DNA from 3 places in the Enterobacter oligotrophicus genome. Region 3 is predicted to be linked to each of the others. Evidence: predicted binding sites of a transcription regulator. Region 3 holds the regulator's gene; each other region holds the start of a gene.
The links. The regulator CRP, encoded in region 3, controls carbon source genes, mostly activating them, when cyclic AMP is high. The targets are predictions, from matches to a motif close to ATGTGANNNNNNTCACAT.

Region 1: the regulator CRP is predicted to act here: its motif matches at 2,554-2,571, upstream of deoC (deoxyribose-phosphate aldolase).
Region 2: the regulator CRP is predicted to act here: its motif matches at 8,859-8,876, upstream of garD (galactarate dehydratase).

What each region holds. Positions count from the first base shown of each region.
Region 1 is NZ_AP019007.1:3,167,672-3,177,585, reverse strand. Features, by position in the region: gene deoB (phosphopentomutase) at 1-158, opposite strand, end outside; gene deoA (thymidine phosphorylase) at 212-1,534, opposite strand; gene deoC (deoxyribose-phosphate aldolase) at 1,644-2,423, opposite strand; gene EoCCA6_RS15250 (YjjI family glycine radical enzyme) at 2,686-4,233, shown strand; gene EoCCA6_RS15245 (YjjW family glycine radical enzyme activase) at 4,208-5,068, shown strand; gene EoCCA6_RS15240 (TatD family hydrolase) at 5,063-5,845, opposite strand; gene EoCCA6_RS15235 (patatin-like phospholipase family protein) at 5,842-6,894, opposite strand; gene EoCCA6_RS15230 (DUF1328 domain-containing protein) at 7,018-7,179, opposite strand; gene osmY (molecular chaperone OsmY) at 7,304-7,921, opposite strand; gene prfC (peptide chain release factor 3) at 8,226-9,815, opposite strand; gene yjjG (pyrimidine 5'-nucleotidase) at 9,908-9,914, opposite strand, start outside.
Region 2 is NZ_AP019007.1:1,843,071-1,852,984, forward strand. Features, by position in the region: gene tdcC (threonine/serine transporter TdcC) at 1-1,226, opposite strand, end outside; gene tdcB (bifunctional threonine ammonia-lyase/L-serine ammonia-lyase TdcB) at 1,238-2,227, opposite strand; gene tdcA (transcriptional regulator TdcA) at 2,340-3,260, opposite strand; RNA gene rnpB (RNase P RNA component class A) at 3,925-4,301, opposite strand; gene garK (glycerate 2-kinase) at 4,334-5,479, opposite strand; gene garR (2-hydroxy-3-oxopropionate reductase) at 5,556-6,446, opposite strand; gene garL (2-dehydro-3-deoxyglucarate aldolase) at 6,467-7,237, opposite strand; gene EoCCA6_RS08860 (MFS transporter) at 7,253-8,587, opposite strand; gene garD (galactarate dehydratase) at 9,000-9,914, shown strand, end outside.
Region 3 is NZ_AP019007.1:2,050,518-2,060,431, reverse strand. Features, by position in the region: gene pabA (aminodeoxychorismate synthase component 2) at 1-405, shown strand, start outside; gene argD (bifunctional acetylornithine/succinyldiaminopimelate transaminase) at 493-1,713, shown strand; gene EoCCA6_RS10005 (YccS/YhfK family putative transporter) at 1,710-3,797, opposite strand; gene crp (cAMP-activated global transcriptional regulator CRP) at 3,854-4,486, opposite strand; gene EoCCA6_RS09995 (OsmC family protein) at 4,798-5,202, shown strand; gene EoCCA6_RS09990 (phosphoribulokinase) at 5,289-6,158, opposite strand; gene EoCCA6_RS09985 (YheU family protein) at 6,189-6,407, opposite strand; gene EoCCA6_RS09980 (hydrolase) at 6,404-7,426, opposite strand; gene mdcA (malonate decarboxylase subunit alpha) at 7,654-9,309, shown strand; gene EoCCA6_RS09970 (triphosphoribosyl-dephospho-CoA synthase) at 9,309-9,914, shown strand, end outside.

The sequences.
Region 1 (9,914 bases), 1.1 Mb from region 3:
AGGGTCAGAGGGCCTTTACGACCGTTGTCCGCTTCGCCTTTCGCACAGGCTTCCGCGATGTGGCCCATGGTATCGGAACCCACGTCACCAAAACGTTCTGCATCTTCGGTTGCGCCGATGCCGAATGAGTCCAGCACCATAATAAATGCACGTTTCATAATTGTTCTCCGTACGTAGTGCTTCAAAAAATAGCGATCAGATCAGTATACCGTTATTCGGTGATACGACGATAGACCGTAGGTGTGCTTTCCGGTGCTTTATCGTCAAGCGTGATTGCCGCTTTCACTGCTTTCGCCGCGTCCTGCCAGCTGGCTTCGTCTTTGGCGTGGATCACCGCCAGCGGACGTTGGCCGTCAACGCTGTCGCCCAGACGGGCCATATCAGTGAAGCCGACGCTGTAATCAATGGTGTCCGATGCCTGACGACGTCCGCCGCCCATCGATACCACCGCCATACCGAGCGCACGGGTATCCATTCCCGACACAAAGCCTTCCGTATCCGCATAAACCGCTTTGCTGAGCGTCGCGGTTGGCAGATATTTGGCGTAGTTTTCTACGAAATCGGTCGGGCCTTTCTGCGCCGCAACCATACGGCCAAAGATCTCTGCTGCTTTGCCATTGTCCAGCACCGCCTGCAGTTTCGCACGGGCGTCTGCGTCGTCTTTGGCGAGCTTGCCGGAGATCAGCATTTCCACGCACAGCGCCATTGTCACATCAAGCAGACGCGGATTACGGTATTCACCCGTCAGGAACTGCACGGCTTCACGCACTTCAACGGCGTTACCGGCGCTGGAGGCCAGAACCTGGTTCATATCCGTCAGCAGCGCGGTGGTGCGCACGCCTGCGCCATTGGAGACGCCCACGATCGCTTCAGCCAACGCAGCAGAAAGTTCATAGGTTGGCATAAACGCGCCGCTGCCCACCTTCACGTCCATCACCAGCGCGTCCAGTCCTTCTGCCAGTTTTTTGGCAAGGATAGAAGCGGTGATCAGCGGGATGGAGTCTACGGTTGCGGTAATATCGCGCGTCGCGTAGAAACGCTTGTCTGCCGGAGCAAGAGAGCTGGTCTGGCCGATAATCGCCACACCAACGTCTTTAATAATGTCGCGGAAGCGGTTGTCATCCGGGAAGATATCGAAGCCCGGAATGGCTTCCAGTTTGTCGAGCGTGCCGCCAGTATGGCCCAGGCCGCGCCCGGAGATCATCGGGATGTAACCACCGCAGGCCGCCACCATTGGGCCAAGCATCAGGGAGGTCACGTCACCCACGCCGCCGGTGGAGTGCTTATCCACAATCGGGCCGTTGAGGTTGAGGCTCTTCCAGTCGAGGACGGTTCCTGAATCTCGCATCGCCATGGTCAGCGATACCCGCTCAGGCATCGACATATCGTGGAAGAAAATGGTCATCGCCAGAGCCGCAATCTGCCCTTCAGAGACGGTGTTGTCACGAATGCCGTTGATAAAGAAGCGGATCTCTTCGTCGCTTAATGCATGACCATCACGTTTTTTACGAATAATTTCTTGTGCGAGAAACACGGAAACCTCCATGCGGAATCGGGGGAATTGTGGCGGGTGGCGCTACGCTTACCCGCCCTACGATCCTGTAGGCCGGATAAGCGAAGCGTCATCCGGCGTTGTCTGGCAATCAGTAGCTGCTTGCGCTCTTACCGTCGCCGTGACCCAGCGCTTTCAGCAGGCTTGCCAGCAGGCTGGATGCGCCGAAACGGTAGTGACGGGAATCCGCCCAGTCTGCGCCGAACAGTTCATCCGCAATCGCCAGGAACTGCTGCGCGTCTTCAGCCGTACGCACACCGCCCGCAGGCTTGAAGCCAACAGTTTTAGACACGCCCATATCACGGATCACTTCCATCATGATGCGTGCGCTTTCTGGCGTGGCGTTGACCGGCACTTTACCGGTAGACGTTTTGATGAAATCCGCACCGGCGTTGATGGAGATTTCAGACGCTTTACGAATCAACGCCTCTTCTTTCAGCTCGCCGGTTTCGATGATCACTTTCAGCAGCACGTTTGCCGCCGCGCACGCGTCTTTACAGGCTTTCACCAGGTCAAAACCGACCTGCTCGTTGCCCGCGATCAGCGCGCGGTACGGGAACACCACGTCAACTTCGTCAGCGCCGTAGGCAATCGCCGCGCGGGTTTCCGCCAGCGCAATCTCGATGTCGTCGTTGCCATGCGGGAAGTTAGTCACGGTTGCAATGCGCACGTCCGGCGTGCCCTGCTCTTTCAGCGTCTTACGGGCAATCGGGATAAAGCGCGGGTAGATACAGATGGCTGCGGTGTTACCGACGGGCGTTTTCGCCTGATGGCACAGGGCGATGACTTTCTCATTAGTGTCGTCATCGTTCAGGGTGGTCAGGTCCATCAGTTTCAACGCGCGCAGGCTGCTTGCAGTTAAATCGGTCATAACATTCTCCAACGGCAGTGCCGTATCAATTTTACCTTGCGGGTCTGTGAGTATTCTAACATTCACCCGCATCTACACTTCGACATTCATCACAGTTAATGAAAACTTCGTACAAATTTGCATTACTGTAATGAGATCTGACTCAAATTTTTATTCGCTAACTGCTGGCTAAAGCAGCGATACACCGTGTCGGATCAAAAGCCTCAACAGAACGACTTCCTACAATCTGTGCATCATCCGCAGAACACTAAAGGAAGCGAATATGTCCCACTCCAGCCCCGATGACCTGCAACAACGTTGCCAGCATATTGTGACAAGCCCGGTATTGAGCCCGGAGCAAAAACGTCACTTTCTGGCGCTGGAAGCGGAAAACAATTTGCCCTATCCACCGCTTCCCCAGGCGGCCCGCGCCGCGCTGGACGAGGGCTTTATCTGCGACATGTTCGAAGGCCATGCGCCTTACAAACCGCGCTACGTTCTGCCGGATTATGAAAAATTCCTGGCTAACGGTTCAGAATGGCTGGAGCTGGAAGGGGCAAAAGATCTCGACGATGCCCTCTCGCTGCTCACGATTCTTTACCACCATGTTCCGTCCGTCACATCAATGCCCGTTTATCTGGGCCAGCTCGATGCGTTGCTGCAACCATATGTTAGAATTCTAACACAAGAAGAGATCGATAGCCGAATAAAACGTTTCTGGCGCTATCTCGACAGAACGCTGCCGGATGCCTTTATGCATGCCAATATCGGCCCGGCTGATACCCCTGCCACCCGCGCCATTCTGCGTGCCGATGCAGAACTGAAGCAGGTTACGCCTAATCTGACCTTTATTTATGATCCTGATATCACCCCGCAAGATCTGCTGCTCAACGTGGCGAAAAACATTTGTGAATGCAGCAAACCGCATGTTTCTAATGGTCCGGTGAATGATAAAATTTTCACAAAAGGTCGCTATGGTGTGGTGAGCTGTTACAACTCCCTGCCGCTTGCAGGCGGTGGCAGCACGCTGGTGCGCCTCAACCTGAAAGCGATTGCAGAACACAGCGAATCAATCGAAGACTTCTTCACCCGCACCTTGCCGCACTACTGCCAGCAGCAGATAGCCATCATTGATGCCCGCTGCACGTTCCTGTATGAAAAATCCGCCTTCTTTGAGAATAGCTTCCTGGTGAAAGAGGGGCTGATTGATGCCGATCGTTTTGTGCCGATGTTTGGCATGTACGGTCTGGCGGAAGCGGTGAACACGCTCTGCGAAAAAGAAGGTCTTGCGAGCCGTTACGGTAAAGATGAGCAGGCCAACGCGCTGGGCTATCGCATCAGCGAACAGCTTGCGGCGTTTGTTGAAAACACGCCGGTGAAATATGGCTGGAAACAGCGGGCAATGCTTCATGCGCAGTCGGGGATCAGCTCTGACACAGGCACTACGCCTGGCGCACGTCTGCCTTACGGTGATGAACCGGACCCAGTCAGCCATCTGCTGGCCGTCGCCCCACATCATCAGTTTTACCACGCCGGTATCAGCGACATCCTGACGCTGGAAACAACGGTGAAACGCAACCCGCAGGCGGTCGTTCAGCTTTGCCTGGGCGCGTTCAATGCGGGGATGCGGGAATTCACCGCTAACGTGGCGGGTAACGATCTGGTGCGCGTCACCGGGTATATGGTGCGGTTATCGGACCTGGAAAAATACCGCGAAGCCGGATCGCGTACTAACACCACCTGGCTTGGCGAAGAAGCTGCACGCAATACCCGCATTCTGGAACGTCAGCCGCGCGTGATAAGCCATGAACAACAGATGCGCTTTAGTTAGTCAGATTATCCCCTTCTCCTGCGTGGACGGGCCGGGCAGCCGCCTGGCGCTGTTCCTGCAGGGCTGTAACCTGCGCTGCAAAACCTGCCACAACCCGTGGACGATCGGACGCTGCAACGACTGCGGCGACTGTGTGCCTCACTGCCCGCACGATGCGTTAAGCATTCAGGCCGGACGCGTCTGGTGGCAGGAGAGTGACTGCCACCAGTGTGATACCTGCCTGCACCTGTGCCCGCAGCAGGCAACGCCGATGGCGCACCGCTTCAGCGTGGAAGAGGTCCTTACCCAGATCCGCAGAGCCGCGCCGTTTATTGAGGGAGTCACCGTGAGCGGCGGCGAGGCGACAACGCAACTGCCGTTTTTGATCGCTCTTTTCACGGCGATCAAAGCCGATCCCGCACTACGCCACCTCACCTGCCTGGTGGATAGCAATGGTTTGTTGAGCGAAACCGGCTGGCAGAAACTACTGCCCGTACTGGATGGTGCCATGCTGGATCTGAAAGCCTGGGGAAATGAACACCATCGCTTCCTGACCGGCCGCGAGAATCCGCAGATTAAGCAAAGTATTCGCTGGCTGGCGCAGCATCAACGCCTGACGGAACTGCGGTTGCTGGTGATCCCTGACCAGTGTGATTATCTGGAACATCTGAAGCCGCTGACGACATTTATCCACGGGCTTGGGAACATTCCGGTGCGAATCAACGCATTTCACGCCCACGGGGTATACGGTGAAGCGGCAACATGGCGCAGTGCAACACCGGAGGATATAGAACCGCTGGCGCTGGCGCTTGAAAAACAGAAGGTTACAGTCATCCGCCCGGCACTTTATCTATAGCGTAATGCCAAAGACCGAGCGGGTATTCTCAAGCAGCGCATTCGCAATCACCTCTTCTGGCTCATCGCGAAGTTCGCACAGCGTAGCAAACACGCGCGCCGCCTGTTCCGGGCGATTAGGCTGCCCCTGAAAACCGTTCAGCGGCATGTCGGGGGCATCCGTTTCCAGCAGCAGGGAGGTAAGCGGTAGTTGTGCCATCACGTCGCGGGTTTTGCTGGCGCGGGGATAGGTGATCGTCCCCCCGACGCCAATTTTATAGCCCAGATCGATAAAACGCTGCGCCTGCTGCAGGCTGCCGGAAAAACCGTGCACAACGCCCTTGCGCGGCAGATCGATGCGTTTCAGGTGCATCGCCAGTTTATCGTGGGTACGCCGGGAGTGAAGGATCACCGGCAGATCGTGGCGCTTTGCCAGACGGAGCTGCGCGTCGAGGATCGTTTGCTGGCGTTCAAAATGCGGAGCCTCGCGATAAAGATCGAGGCCGATCTCACCAATCGCGACCAGCTTCTTTTCTGCCGTTTGTAAGAGGGCATCCAGCCTGTCAACATGATCATCCGTATGATGCTCAATGACGATGGGATGCAGGCCCAGCGCGGCATACAGCGCCTCGTGGTGGCGAGCAAGCTCTAAAACCCTGTCGAAATGTGCGGCTTCAGTCGCGGGCACAACGATTGCCTTAACGCCTGCCGCCGCCGCGCGTTTGATACTTTGCGCTTCATCACCAGTAAACGGCGGAAAATCAAAGTGGCAGTGCGTGTCGATAAAGCGGTGCATCACGCCAGATCCTCGTTATCCAGTGGAACATCGTTCGCCTGCGGAACATCCACCAGCGGCACGGCCAGTGGATCATTAGCGACAATGGCGGGTGGCGTAATAATGCGTTTATGTCGATGAATCGGAGGTTGCTCCGCCAGCATTTTACCCACCGTTGCCAGGAAGTAACGCCCGCACAGCCGCCCTGTTTTGTAATCCATACGCAACGCCGGTAAGCGACTGCCCAGCGCCATGCTCACCAGCGGCTTAGGCGGATAAATTTCAAAGATGCGCAGTTTTCCCGGCGGTTTTTCGATAAAACGCTGCATCGCACCGTAAGTCGATTCATGCAGCTTTGCGATGTTCACCAGCGGCTGCAGGCTGCTGTCGCCCAGCCAGCGTTCCATGCGCTTAAACCACTGCGGGGTGTAGTACATTTGCGAAGGCACCGTGCGGATGACAACAATGGTTTTCGCCCCCCGCCGTGCCGCTTCCTGAACCGGCACCGCATCGCTGATACCGCCGTCGAGATAGCTGATGCCATCCAGCAATGCGCCAGAACGATAAAAACCAGGAATGGCGCTGGAGGCGCGAATGATATCCAGCCAGTTCTCTTTCTGCGGAGAGAAATAGCCCGGTGAGTAATCATCACCCCGGCTGGCACACATCCAGAATTCTTTCCCGGTATCGAACAGACGCGCAGCGGTATCCATCGCCAGCGGCATCTGGCTGGAAGTAGAATCCAGCAACCAGTCGAGGTCGATCAGGTTTCCACCGCGCACAAAGCGCACCGGATTAAAAAATTCCTTTGAGGTGGTATAGCGCATAATGACTTTGCGCGCGTAGCCCGGCTGGTTGCAGACATAGGCGGAGAGGTTCTGTGCCCCGGCAGAGGTGCCAAAGTAGAGGTCGAACGGGTTGAATTGCGCGCGCATAAATTCGTCCAGCACACCGGCGGTGAAAATGCCGCGCTGTCCGCCACCTTCACATACCAGTGCAAGCTGACCTGCGCGAAACGGCTTTAACGCCAGCGGCGCAATATTGCCGAGCGTAACGGGAATTCGCTGTCCCACCTCTGCTTTCCTGTTTTTAGTTGTTCTGTTAAGACACAGTAACGCACATCGGCCCTGGGACTCAAACGAGAAAAAGCCAGTCACATGGACTGGCTTTGGTTGGTATTCTCAGATAGCGTTTTGCTAAGGACGGCGTCGACCCGTAAACAGGCTGACCAGGAACAGGATGATACCCACGACGAAGACAATTTTCGCTGCCCATGCCGCTGTACCCGCCAGTCCGCCAAAGCCCAGTGCGGCGGCAATTAACGCGATAACCAGAAATATAATGCCCCAACGAAACATAAGCCTCTCCTTTACCATAGTTAATGTCGGCCGCTAAACGTGAGCGCTCAGGTCACTCACCGGCGTTATTCCAGTGTCGTTCTTATTTCACCCGCTGGCCTCAGCCAAACGGGCGAATGATGATTTACTTCGCTTTCAGATCATTTTTGACGCTTTTCACACCATCAATCGCTTTCGCGATCGTTTCGGCACGTTCAATTTGTGCCTGTGAATCTACCGTACCGGAAAGCTGAACCACACCATCGGTCGTTTCAACTTTCACTTTACGTGAAGGTACGATGTCATCCGCTAATAGTTTAGCTTTGATTTCACTGGTAGTTGCCGCATCCCCGGCATAACCTTTCACTGACGCATTTTTACTGTCACGAACGTGCAGTTTGTCGCTCACGGACGTTACACCTTCAACGCCTTTCGCCACTTTTACGGCCTGTTCAGCCTGAGCCTGGCTTTCAACAAAACCACTCAGGGTGACCACTTTTTTGTCGGTTTTGACAGAGATATCGGTGCTCTTGATGTTTTCATCATCCACCAGTGCGGCTTTCACTTTTGCTGTGATAGAGCTGTCATCCATGAAATTACCGACTTTATTCATAGAGCTATCGATTTTTTCCCCTGCGCTATTGGCAGTGGACTGTGCTTTATCCATGGTACTGGTTTCCGCAAAAGCAGAACCACTTACCAGAACGCTACCCAGCGTCACAGCCAGCAGAGTTTTAGAAATCTTCAGTCTTGTCATATTCATCGATGTATTCCTGTGTTTTGCCCGTCATTCGGGCGACATACTTCCCTAATTGCTAGTTTTATATATTGCGAATAAACACCAGGACGAAATGGAGAACCAAATGACATGCATTGAACAGTTAATTCATCCACGCCCGGTGTTAAACACTGAGTTAAATATAGATCACAATCACAGTGTCGCTTTCAGAATCGGGTAAAAAACGAGCGATAAGCGAAAAAATTCGATGAATTAAGAACATTCCGCAAGGGATTAATAAGACAGGAATAAAAGAAGAGCACGGCGGCTGCCGTGCTCTGAGAGGGGATTAGTGCTCGCGTGTTTTGCGGAACTGCACGTCAGGATAACGTTCCTGCGTCAGGTTCAGGTTCACCATCGTTGGCGCGATATAGGTCAGGTTATCGCCGCCATCCAGCGCCAGCTGAATTTCGTTCTTACGCTTAAACTCTTCGAACTTCTTCACGTCGGAACACTCAACCCAGCGCGCCGTCGCCACGTTCACCGATTCGTAAATCGCTTCCACGTTGTACTCGCTCTTCAGACGCGCAACGACCACGTCGAACTGCAGCACACCGACGGCACCCACGATCAGGTCGTTGTTGGCAATCGGACGGAACACCTGGACTGCGCCCTCTTCGGAAAGCTGTACCAGGCCTTTCAGCAGCTGTTTCTGCTTCAGCGGATCGCGCAGACGAATACGACGGAACAGTTCCGGCGCGAAGTTCGGAATACCGGTGAACTTCATCATTTCGCCCTGGGTGAAGGTATCGCCAATCTGGATGGTGCCGTGGTTATGCAGACCGATGATGTCGCCCGGATACGCTTCTTCAACGTGGGAGCGATCGCCTGCCATAAAGGTCAGTGCGTCGGAAATCACCACGTCTTTACCAATGCGCACCTGGCGCAGCTTCATGCCCTTCTCATATTTGCCGGACACCACACGCATAAAGGCCACGCGGTCGCGGTGTTTCGGGTCCATGTTGGCCTGAATTTTAAAGACGAAGCCGGTGAATTTCTCTTCCTTCGCTTCCACTTCACGGGTATCTGTTTTGCGCGGCATCGGCTGCGGAGCCCACTCCACCAGACCGTCGAGCATGTGGTCAACACCGAAGTTACCCAGTGCAGTACCAAAGAAGACCGGAGTGATTTCACCGCTCAGGAACAGCTCTTTGTCGAATTCGTGAGACGCACCTTTGACCAGCTCCAGCTCGTCACGCAACTGTGCAGCCAGCTCTTCACCTACCGCAGCGTCCAGATCCGGGTTGTCCAGACCTTTCACAATGCGCACTTCCTGAATGGTGTGGCCTTTACCGGTCTGATAAAGATAGGTTTCGTCTTTATAAAGATGATAAACACCCTTGAACAGCTTACCGCAGCCGATCGGCCAGGTGATTGGCGCACAGGCGATCTTCAGCTCGTTTTCCACTTCATCCATCAGCTCCATCGGATCGCGGATGTCACGGTCGAGTTTGTTCATGAAGGTCAGGATCGGCGTATCGCGCAGACGGGTGACTTCCATCAGCTTACGGGTACGGTCTTCTACACCTTTCGCGGCGTCGATGACCATCAGGCAGCAGTCCACCGCCGTCAGCGTACGGTAGGTATCTTCAGAGAAGTCTTCGTGGCCAGGGGTGTCCAGCAGATTCACCAGGCAGTTGTGATACGGGAACTGCATCACGGAGGTGGTAATCGAAATACCACGCTGTTTTTCCATCTCCATCCAGTCGGATTTCGCATGCTGGCTGGAGCCCCGGCCTTTTACCGTACCGGCAGTCTGAATCGCCTGTCCGAACAGCAGCACCTTCTCAGTGATGGTCGTTTTACCGGCATCGGGGTGCGAGATAATGGCAAAAGTGCGGCGCTTGGCCACCTCTTGCAGATAAGGAGACAACGTCATAATCAAATCTTCTTATATAAGCGCGGCAGCAGGCCGCGCATCATGGAATACGAAAAATGCGGCTATTTTACCCATCAATAGGGGGCAGGCAATCATTGT
Region 2 (9,914 bases), 210 kb from region 3:
ATGGCGTACATCGGCAACAGACACAGCAGAGAGGCGATGATTGGCGCGCCCATGGCTTCGATAAGGTCGAGAATGTTCGGGTTGGCGTACGCAACAACCCAGGTGGAACCCATAATGAAGACCATACTGATCGTGTTCAGTTTGCCCACAGAGACTTTTGTCTTATCGCCCTTGTAACCAAACTTCAGAATCAGGCCGTTCAGCCCCTCCAGCGTGCCCAGGTAGTGGCCGAAGAAGGATTTGAAGATAGCGACCAGCGCGATGATGGACGCGCCATATTCCAGCACGGTGGCGAAAGTGGATTTGCTCCCTGACATCGATGCGAAGTGGTTCGCCAGATAAGAGAGCACCGGAATATTCTGCGCTTTGGCGTCCGCCATGTTCTGCGGAGAGAGCGTGAACAGGCAGCTAAAGGCGAAGAACATCACCACGGCGACCATCAGCATGCTCGCGCGGCCGATGATTTTGGAACATTTCTGCTCGGTGAATTCTTTACCAAACTCTGGCTCGTACTCTTCGCGCTTGGAGACCACGAATGAAGAAACGATCGGTGAGAAGTTAAAGGAGAAGACCATGATGGAGATCCCCAGCCACACCGTAACCAGAATACCATCATGGCCGGTAAAGGCGATATCGCTCAGGTTGACCTGGTCGATCACCGCAGAGTTCCAGTACGGGATCAGCGACAGGGAAATCAGCACCAGACTGGCGATAAACGGGAACACCAGGAAGCTCATCACCTTCACCATCAGGTCTTTACCAAACCAGATAACAAAGGCCATCAGCAGCAACAGGAACAGCGCCACAAAGCCGCGGTTCAGCGCGGGCATCTGGAGCTGGTTTTCCCAGAAGGTCATAAAAGTGTTAGTAATGGTGACGCCGTAAATCCACAGCAGCGGGCAAATCGCAAAGAAGTAGAGGAAGGTGATCACCACCCCGCCGGTCTTACCGAAATGCTCCTCCACCGTTTCGGTGATGTTCCCGGAGACGTTGCTGCCGGACAAACACAGACGCGCCAGCGCGCGGTGGCAGTAAAAGGCGATCGGGAAGGCGAGAAGCAGCATCAGCAGGATGGGGATCAAGCCGCCAAAGCCTGCGCGGATCGGGAAGAACAGCACGCCTGCGCCAATGGCGGTACCAAACAGGCCCAGCGTCCAGGTGGTATCAGACTTACGCCAGGTGGACGTTTTTGTCTGGCCAACGATAATGCTTTCAGTGTTGCTCATAGGTCATCCTTTTATGCGTCAACAAAGCCAGTAATTTGGGAAACACGGGAGAGATCGATATTGCCCCCGGAAATAATGCAGACGGTTTTACGCCCCTGAATATAGTGATCGAGCTTACCGCTTAATAACGCGGCACACGCCAGCGCTCCGGCACCTTCTGTCACCACTTTATTTCGTTGAATGAGCGCAATCATGCTGTTGCGAATGTCATCTTCGCTGACCAGCACGATGTCATCGACTAATTCACGAACAATTTCGAAGGTTAAATTACCCGGACGAGAAACATCACAACCGTCTGCTAATGTGCCGGTGACACGATGGCTCATTATTTCTCCGGCATGGTATGACGCCGCCATACCGTGAACATTTTCGGACTGCACGCCGATAATATTAATGGTTGGGTTGATGGATTTAATCGCCGTGGCAATACCGGCAATTAATCCGCCGCCGCCGATGGGCACAATCACATTATCCACATCATATAAATCTTCGAGAATTTCGAGGCCGATGGTCCCTTGCCCGGCAATCACTTTTGCGTCGTCGTATGGCGGGATAAAAATACGCCCTTCCATCTCCACGATTTCGCTCACTTTGGCGATGGTGTCGTTGAAGTTTTCGCCGTGCAGCACCACTTCAGCCGAGTAGTCGCGGGTCGCAGCAACTTTGGATTTCGGCGCGCCCATCGGCATCACCACTTTACCGTCGATACCGAGCATGGCACAGGAGAGCGACACGCCCTGTGCGTGGTTCCCCGCCGAGCAGGCGACAACGCCTTTGCGTTTTTCAGCATCGGTCAGCGAGCTTAATTTATTAAACGCACCGCGAATTTTAAACGAGCCAGTACGCTGCATATTTTCAAATTTAAGGAATATCTCACCCTTACAGCGTTCGCTGAGGTAATTTGAACGCGGCATACCGGTTTTATATATTTTTCCTGCCAGCCGTTTTCTGGCATCCTGAATATCTTCAATGGTCACCGGGAGATCGTAGGTAATGTGCATAATATCCTCGTTATAATAATTCATTGTTTTCAGGCAAAGTCAGGGTATCAGAGCGTAAATAATGCTCTGGGTGTTTTTAAAAAAGAATCATACTGAACCGGGTATTAACGCTTCATCGTCGTCGTTCGCTATTCTGTGAGGAATATTGTTTCGCCAGCTCAACTAATACTGACGCCGATTTTTTTATACTGTAATTTTTTGACCATACGGCGGCGTAACGCGCCACGGGTAATTCATCTTCAACCGGCAACACAACAAACTGGTCGGAACCGAATGGCGCAATCATGTCGCGGGGAATAACCGTGAGATAATCGGCATTCAGGACAAGGTTATAAATGGTGACGACGGAATCGGTCTGGACGATGTTTTCAATACTGATGTGGTTGTTTTGCAGGGTGTTCAGGAGTTCTTTGTAGTAGCCCATATCGGTTTGCGGCATCACCCACTGCTCGTGCGTGAGCGATGCCAGTGTCGTCGAGCCGGTGCACGTTCGTGATTTACTGGCAACCAGCACAAACTCCGATTCAAACAGCGGCTCGACGTGGAGATCCTGCAGCAGCATCTCGTCGCTCAGCGTACCAATGGCGAAATCCAGTCGGCCATCGCGAATCGCAGGCAGGAAGGAGGAGAGCTGCGCTTCATACATGGAGACGCGCGCTTTCGGGAACACTTCCTTGAACTTTTTGATCATCTCCGACAGGAAGGTGAAGCCAATCAGCGAGGGATAACCAAAGGAGACATCCATGACGGTACTAAAACTGAGGCTGTTAATCTCGCTCACCATGTTTTTCATTTCGCGGGTGATCGACTCAGAGTACGACAGCAGCACCTGGCCTGCAGCAGTGAGTTTCACGCCGGTGTTTTTGCGGATCATCACTTCCACGCCGAAGTAGGATTCGATATCGCTGATGATTTTGCTGACGGCGGGTTGCGTCAGACCCAGTTGTCTTGCAGCAGAACCTATGGAGCCACTTTTAATGACTTCCTGAAATACAACAAGGTGCTGTGTTTTCGGTAGAATAATAGTGTTCATAATATTCTGCGCTTATTTCCCTATGACGGGGTGAATTCTACTCAATATTGTTTCAGAGGGTATGTGCTGTTACTCACAATTTATCTTTTCACAGGATTTTACGACCCGCCACAAAGCCTTTAAAACACTTTAAAATCAATAAATTACACGGTTAAAAATACGCTATCTTGATGATATTGATCAACAAAATATGCGGTAATAAATTTATTTTATGGCGATAACTATGGTGAATTTTTCACACATGAAAATATCAATTAAGTCTATCTTTCAGGCAATTAAAGATTAATAAATAGGCATTATTCGTTTAAAACATTTTTGTAATTTATCAAATATGATAATAATCCTTTTTCCGATCAGGCAGAAAGAGTGGAATACATCACACATTCACAGGGTAAATGTTTTTGAATTCAATATATGCTTATCAAATAAGAAAACATTCAGAACCATTAAGGCAACAACCATAACAAATCAACAACACTGGAAAATCACGATTTTTTAGCGCGAAATTTTGTGATTACGATCATCTGCGGAGGATGAGGAAAACCATTAATCTATAAACAGTGAAATGTGCTTAGTGTCGCAAATTTGAGAATTAGTATCGTTTGGATGATTTGACACACAGGGACGAAAAGCAAAAACCCCACCGAAGCGGGGTTTTTTAAGAAGTTGAAGCTGACCGATAAGCCGGGTTCTGTCGTGGACAGTCATTCATCTAGGCCAGCAATCGCTCACTGGCTCAAGCAGCCTACCCGGGTTCAGTACGGGCCGTACCATGTGAACCCCTATTTGGCCTTGCTCCGGGTGGAGTTTACCGTGCCACGGACTGTTACCAGCCGCGCGGTGCGCTCTTACCGCACCCTTTCACCCTTACCTGATCCCGCTTGCGCGGGCCATCGGCGGTTTGCTCTCTGTTGCACTGGTCGTGGGTTTCCCCCCCAGGCGTTACCTGGCACCCTGCCCTGTGGAGCCCGGACTTTCCTCCCCTCCGCCCGTCTCCCCCGAAAGGGACGACGACGAAGCGGCGACTGTCTGGTCAGCTTCGGCGCGCAGTATAGTGGGTTTGCGCGCCGCTGTCACCCTTGGGTATGCATCCCCACCAGCAAAGTGGCGGCGATATTGCGTGAAGCGCGGTAAATGTTGTCATACGCACCGCGGAACGCCTCCTCCAGGGAGCCAATACTGGTCAGCACGCTGAACACCGCATCGATGCCGTACTGGTGCACCACGCCTACGTCCGGGGTAAGGCTACCGGCAATACCAATTACCGGCTTATGGTATTTTTTGGCAACATCCGCGACGCCGACAGGTACTTTGCCATGAATGCTCTGGCTGTCGATGCGCCCTTCTCCCGTCACCACCCAGGTACAGTCGTGGATATGTTCTTCGAGGTTAAGCGCCTGGGTGACAATCTCAATGCCGCTCCTAAGCTCCGCACCGAGAAACGCCATCAGCGCCGCGCCCATTCCGCCAGCCGCCCCCGCGCCAGGAACATGCTTTACGTCAATGCGCAGGGATTTTTTAATCACATCCGCGTAGTGGCTGAGGTTGGCATCAAGTTCAAGGATCATCCCCTCGGTCGCCCCTTTTTGTGGACCAAAGATGCGCGACGCCCCTTTCTCCCCCACCAGCGGGTTGGTGACGTCGCAGGCGACGCGAATTTTGCAGCCCTTCAGCCTGCCATCAAGCCCCGAAATATCAATGCTGTTAAGGGCCATCAGGCTACCGCCGCCGTAACCAATCTCCGTCCCGTTGGCGTCGGTGAGTTTTGCCCCGAGCGCCTGTATCATCCCCGCGCCGCCGTCGTTGGTTGCGCTGCCGCCGATGCCGATAATGATATTACGCGCGCCTTTATCGAGTGCGCGGAGGATAAGCTCCCCGGTGCCGCGTGAGGTTGTAACAAGTGGATTACGCTGTGCCGGAGGGACAAGCGCCAGACCGCTGGCAGCCGCCATCTCAATAAAGGCCGTGCTACCGTCACCGGACATTCCCCAGCAGGCATTCACCTTTTCACCCAACGGGCCCGTGACCACGGCATGCTGTTCTGTACCCTGGGTAGCGGCGATCATCGCTTCAACGGTACCTTCCCCGCCGTCGGCTACAGGAACAGAAACATAAAGTGCATCGGGGAAAATCTCCCGAAATCCTTTTTCTATCGCCTGAGCTACCTCGGTGGCAGAAAGGCTTTCTTTATAAGAGTCTGGCGCGATTACGATTTTCATAGTTGTAGCCTGTTACAGCGCAGATCCGGCCTGGACCGTAGGCCCGGTAAGCGTAGCGCCACCGGGCAGGACGTCATTAGCGAGCAACTTCCACCTTCGCCAGTTTTTCGTAGTAGCACGCAAGCGCGCTGTGGTCGGCGGTGCCCAGTCCATCTGCACGCAGCGCCTGCATCATCTCCATGACGGCGGCAGTCAGTGGCAGTTGTGCCCCTACGCCGTGAGAGGTATCCAGCGCGTTCGCCAGATCTTTAATGTGCAGGTCAATTCGGAAACCGGGCTTGAAGTTACGATCCATCACCATCGGCGCTTTGGCATCCAGCACGGTGCTGCCCGCCAGGCCGCCGCGGATAGCCTGATATACCAGATCCGGATTTACGCCCGCTTTGGTTGCCAGCGTCAGCGCCTCTGACATCGCAGCAATGTTCAGCGCCACGATCACCTGGTTTGCCAGCTTGGTGACGTTGCCCGCACCGATTTCACCGGTATGCACCACAGAGCCCGCCATCGCTTTCATCAGGTCGTAGTATTTGTCGAAAATCGCCTTATCGCCGCCCACCATCACTGACAGCGTGCCGTCGATAGCTTTTGGCTCGCCGCCGCTGACCGGTGCATCCAGCATGTCTACGCCTTTCACCTTCAGCGCCTCGCTGATTTCACGGCTTGCCAGTGGTGCGATAGAACTCATATCAATCACCACCAGGCCCGGTTTTGCACCGTCGATGATGCCGTTTTCACCCAGCGCCACCTCCTTCACGTGCGGGGAGTTGGGCAGCATGGTGATGATCACGTCGCACTGTTCGGCAACCGCTTTGGCAGTGGTGGCTGTTTCTGCACCTGCTGCGATCACCTCTGCCACGGCGTCTGAATTGCGGTCTAACACCACCAGTGAGTAACCCGCTTTGATGAGGTTCTTACTCATTGGTTTACCCATGATACCTAAGCCAATAAAGCCCACTTTCAGCGTCATAATCTTGTCCTCAATGATGGTTATTTTTTAAAAGCATCTGCTAATTTCTGCGTGGCGGAGCGGAATACGCCGAGGTCACTGCCAACGGCAACAAACGTCGCGCCCCACTCCAGATAGCGGCGGGCATCGGCTTCAACAGGAGCCAGAATGCCGCACGGTTTACCGTGCGCTTTGGCGCGGGTGAAGATGTGCTGAATGGCGCGCTGCACGTCCGGATGACCCGCATTGCCCAGGTGTCCTAACGCAGCGGCCAGATCGCTTGGTCCCACGAAGATGCCGTCTACACCGTCGGTTGCGGCAATGGCATCGACGTTATCAACGCCCTGCTGACTCTCAATCTGTACCAGGATGGTGATGTTCTTGTTGGACTGCGCAAAGTAGTCCGGCACGGTGCCAAACATGTTGGCGCGGTGTGAAACGGACACGCCGCGAATGCCTTCCGGCGGATAGCGGGTAGAGGCTACGGCCAGCACCGCTTCTTCTTCCGTTTCTACGAACGGGATCAGGAAGTTGTAGAAACCGATATCCAGCAGACGCTTGATGATCACCGGCTCATTAGTAGGAACACGCACCACCGGCGCGCTCGGGCTGCCTTTTAACGCCATCAGCTGTGGAATAAAAGTGCTGATATCGTTCGGCGCATGTTCGCCGTCCAGCACCAGCCAGTCGAACCCGGCCAGACCCAGCACTTCGGTGCTGATTGGGTTTGCCAGCGCAGACCAGCAGCCAATCTGGATCTGGTGCGCCGCGAGGGCCGCTTTAAACTTGTTCGGGAAGATATCGTTACTCATCGCTTATACCTTTGCTTATTTCTGCAATTCCATACGTTTGATGTCGCCTACCACGAACAGGTAGCAGACCATCGCCATCAACGCTGAACAGCCAACGAATACCAGTGCCGCGTTGAACGAATGCAGTTCACTGACCAGATAACCAATGACCAGTGGAGTCGCAATCGACGCCACGTTGCCAAAGACGTTAAACACCCCGCCGCACAGGCCGACAATCTCTTTTGGTGCCGTGTCGGAAATCACCGGCCAGCCCAGCGCACCAAAGCCTTTGCCGAAGAACGCCAGCGCCATCAGGGCCACCACCAGCGTGGTGTTATTGGTGTAGTTACACAGAATGATGGACGACGCCAGCAGCATACCGAGCACAATTGGCAGCTTACGCGCCAGGGTGATCGACTTGCCCTGCTTAATCAGATAATCCGAGAACACCCCGCCCAGCACGCCACCGGCAAAACCGCACAGCGCCGGAATCGAGGCCACCAGGCCCACTTTCAGAATCGACATTCCCTTTTCCTGCACCAGATAAATCGGGAACCAGGTGAGGAAGAACCAGGTGATGGTGTTGATAAAGTATTGACCAAAAAAGACGCCCAGCATCATGCGGTTGGTCAATAACTGTTTGATGTAATGGAGCTTAGGACCGCTCGCAACCTGCGCACCCGGCTTTTTGTGGTCCATATCCACCACCGCGCCGCCTTCGGAGATGAACTTCAGCTCCTGCTCAGACATGCGCGGATGGTCGGTCGGGTTATGGATAAACTTCACCCAGATGCCGGTCAGCACAAAACCAATCACGCCCATCACGGTGAAGACATGTTCCCAGCCCCAGGCAAAGGTTAACCAGCCCAGCAGCGGAGAGAAGATTGCCAGTGAGAAATATTGCGCCGCATTAAAGAGAGCCGATGCCGTACCACGCTCTTTGGTCGGGAACCAGGCCGCCACGATACGGGCATTCGCCGGGAATGACGGCGCTTCCGAGAAGCCGAGCATAAAGCGCATGATAAACATCGACACGCCCGCCCAGGCCAGCGGGAAGACGTCCACAAAGCCCTGCAGGAATGTGAACAGCGACCAGAAGAACAGGCTATATGTGTAAACCTTTTTGGAGCCGAACTTATCGAGCAGCCAGCCGCCGGGGATCTGCATCAGCAGGTAGGCCCAGCCAAACGCGGAAAAGATGTAACCCATTGAGACGGCGCTCAGTTGCAGTTCTTTCGCGACTTCCGTACCGGCAATGGAGAGCGTCGCACGGTCAGCATAGTTAATGGCCGTGACGATAAAAATAATGAGCAGAATTAAATATCGGGTGGGCACACCCTTTTTTGATTCTACAGTGGTATCCAGTATCATGTTTATTTCCTCGGGCATATCGATATTTTATATTTATAATTTTAAAAAGAGTATTTCCTGATTATTTATCGATAGCAGGTAATATCAGGTAATTAACCAGACGCAATGAAATCGTCATTCAGTATAATCATCGACCCGTGGCTTAACACTGGATTAACGCTCAATAATTGACGCTGTTTTTAATAATATTTTGAGCATATGCACAAAGCACTGGGCGCTAATGCACAGAATCACGGATTAGCACCCAGGTAGCGCCACTTCTCGCCTCAGCGAGTGATCTGGATCACATTCTTATATCTGAAGTCCTGACATTCTTTATTTAAGAAAGCAGCATCTTTATTTCGATAATAAGAAAATAGATACCGATCTGCCTGCATTTATTATCAGACATTTTGCTGGAGAATACTGAACAATGGCCGACATTGAAATTCGACAAGCATCGCCGACGGCGTTTTATATAAAAGTACACGATACCGATAACGTGGCGATTATTGTTAACGACAACGGCTTAAAAGCGGGAACCCGTTTCCCGGATGGGCTGGAACTGATTGAGCATATACCACAAGGACATAAAGTTGCGCTGGTGGATATCCCCGCGCACGGTGAAATCGTGCGTTACGGGGAAGTCATTGGCTATGCGGTGCGCGCCATCCCGCAGGGAAGCTGGATTGAGGAGTCGCTGGTTGAGCTGCCTAAAGCGCCGCCGCTGAACACCCTGCCACTGGCGACCCGCGTACCTGAACCACTGCCACCGCTGGAAGGGTATACCTTTGAAGGCTACCGCAACGCGGACGGCAGCGTCGGCACCAAAAACCTGCTCGGCATTACCACCAGCGTGCACTGCGTGGCGGGCGTGGTCGATTACGTGGTGAAAATCATCGAACGCGATCTGCTGCCGAAATACCCGAACGTGGACGGCGTGGTGGGTCTTAACCACCTTTACGGCTGCGGCGTGGCGATCAACGCGCCCGCAGCGGTCGTGCCTATTCGTACCATTCACAATATCGCGCTGAACCCGAACTTTGGCGGCGAGGTCATGGTGATTGGCCTCGGCTGTGAAAAACTACAGCCAGAACGTCTGCTGCAGGGCACCGAGGATGTGAAAGCGATTCCGGCAGACGATGCCAGCATCGTGCGTCTGCAGGACGAACACCACGTCGGTTTTCGTTCGATGGTCGACGATATTCTTCAGGTGGCGGAACGTCATCTGGACAAACTCAACACGCGCCAGCGCGAAACCTGCCCGGCTTCTGACCTGGTGGTGGGTACCCAGTGCGGCGGCAGCGATGCGTTTTCCGGCGTCACCGCTAACCCGGCGGTGGGGTAT
Region 3 (9,914 bases):
TGTACGCCGTCGGAATCGGGCATTTCTCTCGATGTTATCCAACACTTTGCCGGCAAGCTGCCGATTCTGGGTGTCTGCCTGGGCCATCAGGCGATAGCGCAGGTCTTTGGTGCGACCATCGTGCGTGCCGCCAAAGTGATGCACGGTAAAACCTCGCCGGTTACGCATACCGGCACGGGCGTATTCACTGGGTTAAATAACCCGTTAACCGTGACGCGCTACCATTCTCTGGTGATTGACCCGCCAACCCTGCCTGCCTGTTTTGACGTGACCGCCTGGAGCGACACCCAGGAGATCATGGGCATCCGCCATCGCGAGTGGGATCTCGAAGGGGTGCAGTTCCACCCGGAAAGCATTCTCAGCGAGCAGGGGCACGACCTGCTGGCGAATTTCCTTAATCGCTGAATATCTGTTGCCTTGCTGTGATTTTTTATGCATATTTTGTGATTATATTTTCACATTAACTGTGACATAAAAATGGATGGTCATGATATGGCAACTGAACAACCCGCAATTACCCGCGCAACATTTGATGAAGTGATCCTGCCGATTTATGCACCGGCTGAGTTTATCCCGGTAAAAGGAAAAGGCAGCCGCGTCTGGGATCAGCAGGGTAAAGAGTATGTGGATTTCGCGGGCGGTATTGCGGTGACGGCGCTGGGCCATTGCCATCCTGCGCTGGTGGAGGCGCTAAAAACCCAGGGCGAAACCCTGTGGCACACCAGCAACGTGTTTACCAACGAACCGGCGCTGCGTCTGGGGCGTAAGATTATTGATGCGACCTTCGCCGAGCGCGTGCTGTTTATGAACTCCGGCACCGAAGCCAACGAAACGGCCTTCAAGCTGGCGCGTTACTACGCGACGACCCGACATAGCCCGTACAAAACCAAAATCATCGCTTTCCATAACGCCTTCCACGGGCGCTCCTTCTTTACCGTCTCCGTCGGCGGTCAGCCGAAATACTCCGACGGTTTTGGCCCGAAACCGGCCGATATCGTCCACGTGCCGTTTAACGATCTGCATGCGGTGAAAGCGGTGATGGACGACCACACCTGTGCGGTGGTGGTTGAGCCGATTCAGGGGGAAGGCGGTGTGACTGCCGCCACGCCGGAATTCCTGAAAGGGCTGCGCGAGCTGTGCGATGCGCATCAGGCGCTGCTGGTCTTTGATGAAGTTCAGAGCGGCATGGGGCGTACCGGAGACCTGTTCGCCTATATGCATTACGGCGTGACGCCGGACATTCTGACCAGCGCGAAAGCGCTCGGCGGGGGCTTCCCGGTCAGCGCGGTGCTGACCACGCAGGAGATTGCCTCTGCGTTCCACGTCGGGTCCCACGGCTCCACCTACGGCGGCAACCCGCTGGCCTGCGCTATTGCCGGTGCCGCGTTTGATATTATTAACACGCCGGAGGTGCTGAACGGCGTCAACGCGAAGCGCGAACGTTTTGTGAAGCATCTTCAGCAGATTGATGACCAGTACGACGTGTTCAGCGAGATCCGCGGCATGGGACTGCTGATTGGCGCTGAACTGAAGCCGCAGTACAAAGGTCGCGCGCGCGATTTCCTGCACGCCGCCGCCCATGAAGGGGTGATGGTGCTGAATGCGGGGCCGGACGTGATGCGTTTTGCACCGTCGCTGGTGGTGGAAGAAAAAGACATTGAGGACGGATTGACCCGCTTTGCCGCAGCGGTCGCGAAGATCGTAAAAGGCTAATACTCGGTTCGTTTTAACCGGCGCGTTAACCAAATGCCGTGATGCGGACGCTGACGCCATGCCACCGACGAAATGGTGTGCATGGTGTTTAAATGCCCCAGTACGCGCTGCAAATGCTGCTCCAGGGTGCTCATCGGCCCGTGAGTTAACGTCTCCGGCGCTTCCAGAATATTCGAATCCCCTGACTCGCCCGGCGCGTCGTACTCCAGACGTTGCTGACACCGCTGCAGGGCAATTTCACACGATTGCAAATAGCGCTGCGCCAGATCCGGCGTCAGCATCGTATGCTCGCGCGCCAGCGTGGTCATGGCATTGATATGCTCGACGATAAACTGGCTGTGCGTCACCCACAGCTTCATATCAGCCAGATAGTGCGCGTTAAACCCCGGCTCCTGCATCGCCTGGTTGAGCGAGTTAAACAGGGCGTTATGTGCCTGGTTGACCTTCATGCGCTGATACGCCAGCGGGGAGGGCTGCGGGTCGTCGCTAAGGATTAAGCGGATCGCCTGCTGATCGGCCTCCAGCGCGTCGTGGGCGTTCTGCCTGAGCAACCCGCTCTGCCACTGCGGCCACAGCCAGACCATACCGCCAAAGGCGATCAGGCAGCCAATCAGCGTATCAACCAGACGGGCGATAATAAACTGCTCGCCGTTGAGCGTCAGCAGTTGCAGGGTATACACCGCCGTGACTGTAAAGCCCACCATCGCCCAGCCGTAATTTTTACGGATAATCAGATAGCTGACCATCGTTATCGCCAGCATACCCACCAGCGTATAGCCTTCAGGCACGTGGAAGTGCAGCGTCACGCCCGCAATAATCAGCCCCGCCATCGTTCCGCCTGCCCGATGCAGTATGCGTACCCGCGTGGCTCCGTAGCCGTTCTGGGTCACAAACAGTACCGTCATTAAAATCCAGTACGGCTTCGGCAGGTGCAGCGCCATGCCCATCAGGCTGGCGATGCTGAGCATCACGCTTATCCGCGCGGCGTTGCGCAGGGCAGCAGATTTCAGTGAAAGGTAGCTTTTCAGCGCGGGCAGCAGCGGCAGACGCTTCTGTTTATCGGCCATCAGGTCGCGAGGGTAAAGTGGCCGCTGGGTGCGCAACACGCGGGCGATGCGGCTGAAGTGCCAGGCGGCAAACTGCCCGACCGGGTTTTCCGGGTGCTGACGGGCGATTTTCTCCAGCGCGCCGAGCTGTTTGTCCATGGTAAATCGCGTCGGGTAGCGGTGATACAGAATATCGTCCGCCAGTACCCGCAGGCGCGCAGAAACGGTCTGCGCGTTCCAGCGGATCACCGCTTCGGCGTGGCTGCGTTCCACCAGCTTCTGCACTTCCTCCGGGTGATGCAGGCTCACGGAGATATGCTCCTGTAAATCCAGCCCCACCTGGAAGGTACGCAGCAGCCGCTTGTAATCATGGTTTTTATTGGCGGCCAGCATGTGTAATTGCTGATAGCACTGGCTTATCAGATCGACCACTTTTTGCTGACGTGCCAGCAGCGGCGGCAGTGATTTTTCCGGATCGGTGTGCTGGGTAAGCAGGGTATATTTGGCTTCGCAGTAATCTGCAAGCTGCACATAGAGCAGGCTCAGGGATTCGCGCAGCGGTTGTTCGCGCCACAGCCAGAACCAGAACCAGTTAAACAGCCCGTACCACAGCGTGCCGAGGGCGTAGATCAGCAGCGGTTCCCACACCGGCATATTGCCCGCAAGGCTCAGAGTGAAGATGGCGGCAATCAGCGAAGCGGGGAGTAACCGGGCATGCAGCGAGCTGATTTCGGCGGTCACGCCGAGCGTCATCGCCAGCACGGTCAAAATCAACGGCAGCGGAATATCGCGGGCAAGCAGGAGCTGTACGGCGAGGCTACAGCCTGCGAACAGGCAGCCACCAATAATCAGACGTTTGAAAAAACGCTTATGCGGCGTATCCAGACCGGCAATGTTGCAGCAGGCGGGAACGAGAGAAAACAGCAGACCCTGCTGGAGATGTCCGAGGATCAGACCCACAGCCACGGGAAGACACAACACCAGCGTTTGTCGCAGTGCGTAGTTAACTTCCGGGTGATAAATCAGCCTGCGCCACATGGGAATAGAGACAAAAACGGCGTGCCACCTTGCGATGGCACGCCGTTTGGCCGGAATTAACGGGTTCCGTAAACCACGATAGTTTTACCGTGGGCAGAGATCAGGTTCTGGTCTTCCAGCATTTTCAGGATACGGCCCACTGTTTCGCGGGAGCAACCGACGATCTGACCAATTTCCTGACGGGTAATTTTAATTTGCATGCCGTCAGGGTGGGTCATGGCGTCTGGCTGTTTCGCCAGGTTCAGCAGCGTCTGCGCGATACGGCCGGTAACGTCCAGGAAGGCGAGGTTACCCACTTTCTCAGACGTGACCTGCAGACGGCGAGCCATCTGGGAAGAAAGACGCATCAGGATGTCCGGGTTAACCTGGATCAACTGACGGAATTTCTTGTAGGAAATTTCAGCCACTTCACATGCTGTTTTTGCACGAACCCAGGCGCTACGTTCCTGGCCCTCTTCAAACAGGCCCAGTTCACCGATGAAATCGCCCTGGTTCAGATAAGAAAGGATCATCTCTTTCCCTTCTTCATCTTTGATCAGCACTGCCACCGAGCCTTTAACGATGTAATACAACGTTTCGGCTTTTTCACCCTGGTGAATCAGAGTGCTTTTCGATGGGTACTTATGAATGTGGCAATGAGACAAGAACCATTCGAGAGTCGGGTCTGTTTGCGGTTTGCCAAGCACCATGCGCTGTTATCCTCTGTTATAAGCTGTCACCAGAGTCATAAGATGCATCCGGACTCTGGGGTTGCAATCGAATTCTTACCCATACCCTGGGAAGTCGGCTGTCGTAACGTTTCGCAGCCAGTAAAGTTTGATGTCCTCTGCATACATGTGTAACGTCAATGTATTACTGTAGCATCCAGAGTGTTTTAGCATAGCTTTAGCCGCGTGTCTCCTGGTGTCTCGCTTCAGCATGATGCAGGTCGCCTTCCGTTGCGAGAAATGTAACGCGCGCGTAATCTGTCACCAAAAATGCAACGTTGGAGTTAATGAATATGCAAGCGCGTGTAAAGTGGGTTGAAGGGTTAACGTTCCTGGGCGAGTCCGCTTCAGGACACCAGATTTTGATGGACGGGAACTCCGGCGACAAAGCCCCAAGCCCGATGGAGATGGTGCTGATGGCGGCGGGCGGATGCAGCGCAATCGACGTGGTGTCGATTCTGCAAAAAGGCCGCCACAATGTGACCGATTGCGAAGTCAAACTCACGTCTGAACGCCGCGAAGAGGCACCGCGCCTGTTTACGCACATTAATCTGCACTTTATTGTTACCGGCAAGGAGCTGAAAGATGCGGCGGTATCACGCGCGGTGGATCTTTCTGCGGAGAAATACTGCTCTGTGGCGTTAATGCTGGAGAAAGCGGTAAAAATCACCCATTCGTATGAAGTGATCGAGGCTTAAAACAAAGCCCGGTGGCGCTGCGCTTACCGGGCCTACAACTGCACGAACGTAGGCCGGATAAGCGAAACGCCATCCGGTAACAGGCGTCACGCGATCTGCTTTCCTTCCATCAACCGCTGCACCAGCGGTGTCATAATTAACTCCATCGCCAGCCCCATTTTCCCGCCCGGCACCACCAATGTATTCATGTGAGAAATAAACGAGCCCTGCAGCATCGCCAGCAGCCAGGGGTAATCGATATCTTCGAGATTGCGGAAATGGATCACCACAAAGCTCTCATCCAGCGACGGGATACTTTTGGCGGCGAACGGGTTAGAGGTGTCCACCGTCGGCACGCGCTGGAAGTTAATGTGGGTACGGGAGAACTGCGGCGTGAGGTAGTTGATGTAATCTTCCATGGAGCGTACCACCGAATCCATCACCGCTTCACGCGAATGGCCGCGCTCGCTCATGTCACGCGTCAGCTTCTGTATCCACTCGAGGTTAACGATCGGCACTACGCCGACCAGCAGATCCACATGGCGCGCCACGTCGTGCTGTGGCGTGACCACGCCGCCGTGTAGCCCTTCATAAAACAGCACGTCGGTCGGTTCCGGCAGCGGCTGCCAGGGCGTGAACGTCCCCGGCACCTGGTTCCAGGGAACGGCTTCATCGTAGGTATGCAGGTATTTACGGGATTGCCCTTTACCGCTCTGACCGTATTCAGCGAAGGTTTGCTCCAGCAGGCCGAAATCATTGGCCTCCGGGCCGAAATAGCTGATGTGTTTACCCAGATCGCGCGCCTTGCGGATGGCCATGTCCATCTCCGGGCGCGTGTAGCGGTGAAAGCTGTCGCCTTCGACCTCTGCCGCCCGTAAATTCAGCTGGGCGAAAATCTTGCGAAAGGCGAGGCTGGTGGTGGTGGTTCCCGCACCACTCGAACCCGTTACGGCAATAACCGGATGTCTGGCAGACATAGCAACTCCCTGACTGGAAAGGTTTTAAGCTCAGCCGTGAAACGCGTTGCGGGGCATGATATTGACTGTCTCATGCAGTTCGGACCACACCAGCACCACGTCGCCGCTTTTGAGCTGGCGCTTCACATCGCTGACCTTTTGCTCAAGCGAACGTTCATGTTCACCATAATCGGTGCCTTCACGTAATACAAAACTTTCAATCAGATTATCGAGCGTTTCGGGAGCCAGATCCTGCCAGGGAATAATCATTGTTTACCGTCCAGATAAGCCGTTAACCAGTCAGGAATGCGCGTTTCCAGCCACATTTTGGGTCGACGCAGCGTGCCGCCAACGAAGCCGACGTGTCCGCCGTATTCCGTAAGTTGATACTGCACGTTTGCCGGTAAATGGTCGGGTGCCGGAATAGAGTGGTGATCCATAAACGGGTCATCTTTGGCGTGGATAATCAGCGTCGGCTTTGTGATTTGGTTCAATAACGGCATCGCGCTGCACTGACGGTAGTAGTCAATGGCATCCGCAAAGCCGTGGATCTTCGAGGTGATCAGATCGTCAAACTCGCGCAGACGCTTCACGCGCTTGAGCTGTTGCAGGCTGACGGGCAATGTATCCGGATACGCCTTAAGTTTGCGAGCCGCGTTGGCTTTCAGCAGGTTAAGAAGGTAGCGCTGATACACCCGTGAAAACCCTTTTTCCATATGGTAGCTGCACTGCTCCAGCATAAACGGCGCGGAAACAATTACCGCCGCCTCCAGCGGCACCGCGTCACCCTCTTTGGCCAGCAGGCAGGCCAGCATGTTGCCCCCCAGCGAGTAGCCCACGGCTGCGGTTGGCACTGTGCCAAAGTTCTCCCTCAGCCAGCATAAAAACCAGGTGCCGTCTTCGGTTTCACCGGAGTGGTAAATGCGTTTCTGGCGGTTCGGCTCGCCGCTGCAGCCGCGAAAATGCATCACCACGCCGAGCCAGCCGCGCGCTTTTGCCGCCTGAATCAACCCGTGTGCGTAAGGGCTATTCAGGCTGCCTTCCAGACCATGAAAAACAACCAGACGCGGTTTATGGCGGGCCTGGTCTGGTGCTTCGCTCCAGGCGAGATCCACAAAATCACCGTCCGGCAACTCAAGGCGTTGCCAGTGTGGGGTGAACTGTAGCTTGCGGCGGATCAGGCGCGGCAGCATGGTCTGCAGGTGCGGGTTAGCCACGCCGCGCATCGGCACGAATCCGGCGCTCTCTTCGGCTGCAATGTCGAAGTCTGATGGAATGATTTGGGTCATAACGGCGATGTAATTATTGTCAGTTATTTACTATACCTTCCGAATTGTACCCCGTTTAGCCCGTTTTTCCGAAACATGAACTGATCCCGATCACAAATCTTTACCCTGATTATTACTCTCAGGCTAATGATTCCACTCTACGCTTAATTGATGCCTTTCTCGCCAGAGCGCACACTTTACTCAACGTTAAGCAAATCAGAATGATGCGCTGAATCAGGAGGTTAATAATGTTATCTGGGCAAACACCCACCCGGCAATGGAACACTCGACGCACAGAAAAAGCGCGTCGTCTGGCGTCCATACCGGTGCAGGGCAAGGTACTGCCAACCGGCGATCTTGTCGCCATGCTGGAAAAACTGATCGCACCGGGCGACAAAGTCGTTCTGGAAGGCAACAACCAGAAGCAGGCGGATTTCCTTTCCCGTTCACTGGCTGAAGTGAACCCGCAAATCGTGCACGACCTGCATATGATCATGCCAAGCGTTGGCCGCAGTGAGCATCTGGATATCTTTGAGAAAGGCATCGCCCGCAAACTGGACTTCTCTTTCTCCGGCACTCAGAGCCTGCGTATCTCGCAACTGCTGGAAGATGGTCAGCTCGAAATCGGTGCGATCCACACCTACATCGAACTCTATTCCCGCCTGTATGTTGATCTCTCGCCCAACGTGGCGCTGATCGCGGGCTTTAAAGCGGATCGCAAAGGCAACCTCTATACCGGCGCGAGCACCGAAGATACACCTGCGCTGGTGGAAGCCGCCGCGTTCCATGACGGTATCGTCATCGCACAGGTGAACGAGCTGGTGGACGACGAATGCGACCTGCCGCGCGTCGATATTCCGGGTTCCTGGATTGATTACGTCGTCGTTGCTGATAAGCCGTTCTTTATCGAACCGCTGTTCACCCGCGACCCGCGCCTGATCAAACAGGAACATATCCTGATGGCGATGATGGCGATCAAAGGCATCTACGCGGAACACCAGGTGCAGTCTTTGAACCACGGGATTGGCTTTAACACTGCAGCGATTGAGCTGCTGCTGCCAACCTACGGTGAACAGCTCGGACTTAAAGGCAAAATCTGTAAACACTGGACGCTGAACCCGCACCCGACGCTGATCCCGGCGATCGAGAGCGGTTGGGTGGAGAGCGTGCACTGCTTCGGCGGCGAACTGGGGATGGAAGAGTACATCCGCGCCCGCCCTGATGTCTTCTTTACCGGTGCCGATGGCTCCATGCGTTCCAACCGCGCCTTCTGCCAGCTGGCAGGCCAGTATGCGGTCGATATGTTTATCGGTTCTACGCTGCAGGTGGATGGTTACGCTAACTCTTCAACGGTGACGCGCGGTCGTCTCTCCGGCTTCGGCGGCGCACCAAACATGGGCCATGACCCGCATGGTCGTCGTCATGCTACTCCGGCCTGGCTCAACATGATCACCGAGCCTGACCCAATGCAGCGCGGTAAAAAACTGGTCGTGCAGATGGTGGAAACCTTCCAGGCGGGCGTGAAGCCAACCTTTGTGGAAAAACTGGATGCCATCGACGTGGCGAAAGCCTCCGGCATGCCGCTCGCGCCGGTGATGATCTACGGCGATGACGTGACTCACGTGCTGACGGAAGAGGGGATTGCTTACCTCTACCGCGCGAAAGACCTTGAGGAGCGTCGTGCCATGGTCGCGGCTGTTGCGGGTATCACCGATATCGGTCTGGGCGTCGACGCCAGACGCGTGGCGGAACTGCGCCAGAGCGGAAAAGTGGTGTACCCGGAAGATATGGGGATTCGCCGTACCGACGCAACGCGTTCTCTGCTGGCAGCAGGCAGCGTGTCTGACCTGGTGGAATGGTCCGGCGGTCTTTACAACCCACCTGCGAAATTCCGGAGCTGGTAATGAAACTTCTGCCCCGGATTCAGGTTGAAGGCGGTGCCGAATGGCTGGCGCGAACCGCCACGCAATGTCTGATTGACGAAGCACGATTAAGCCCGAAACCCGGTCTGGTGGACAGTCGGGGGAACGGCGCGCACCACGATTTATCACTTGCGCTGATGGAGCGCTCCGCGCACAGCCTGACCCCCACGTTTCAGGCGCTGGCGCAACAGAGCTGGCAGCGTCCCGCAGATATCGCGCTCAGACAAACCGTCGGGCGGCTCGGACGCGAAGGCGAAAAGCAGATGATGGCGGCAACCGGTGGCGTCAACACGCACCGTGGCGCGATTTGGGCATTGGGATTGCTGGTGAGCGCCGTGGCAATGCTGGGCGGTGACGCCCGTGCGCAAGCCGTTGCCAACACCGCCGCACAGCTGGCGAAACTGCCGGACGATGCGGCTCCAAAAGTGTTCAGTAAAGGGCTGCGCGCTACGCACCGCTACCGCGTGCCGGGCGCACGCGAAGAGGCGCAGCAGGCGTTCCCGCACATCATGCAACGCGCGTTGCCGCAGCTTCGCCTGAGCCGTCTCAACGGCAGCAGTGAAGCGCAGGCGAGGCTCGACGCGCTG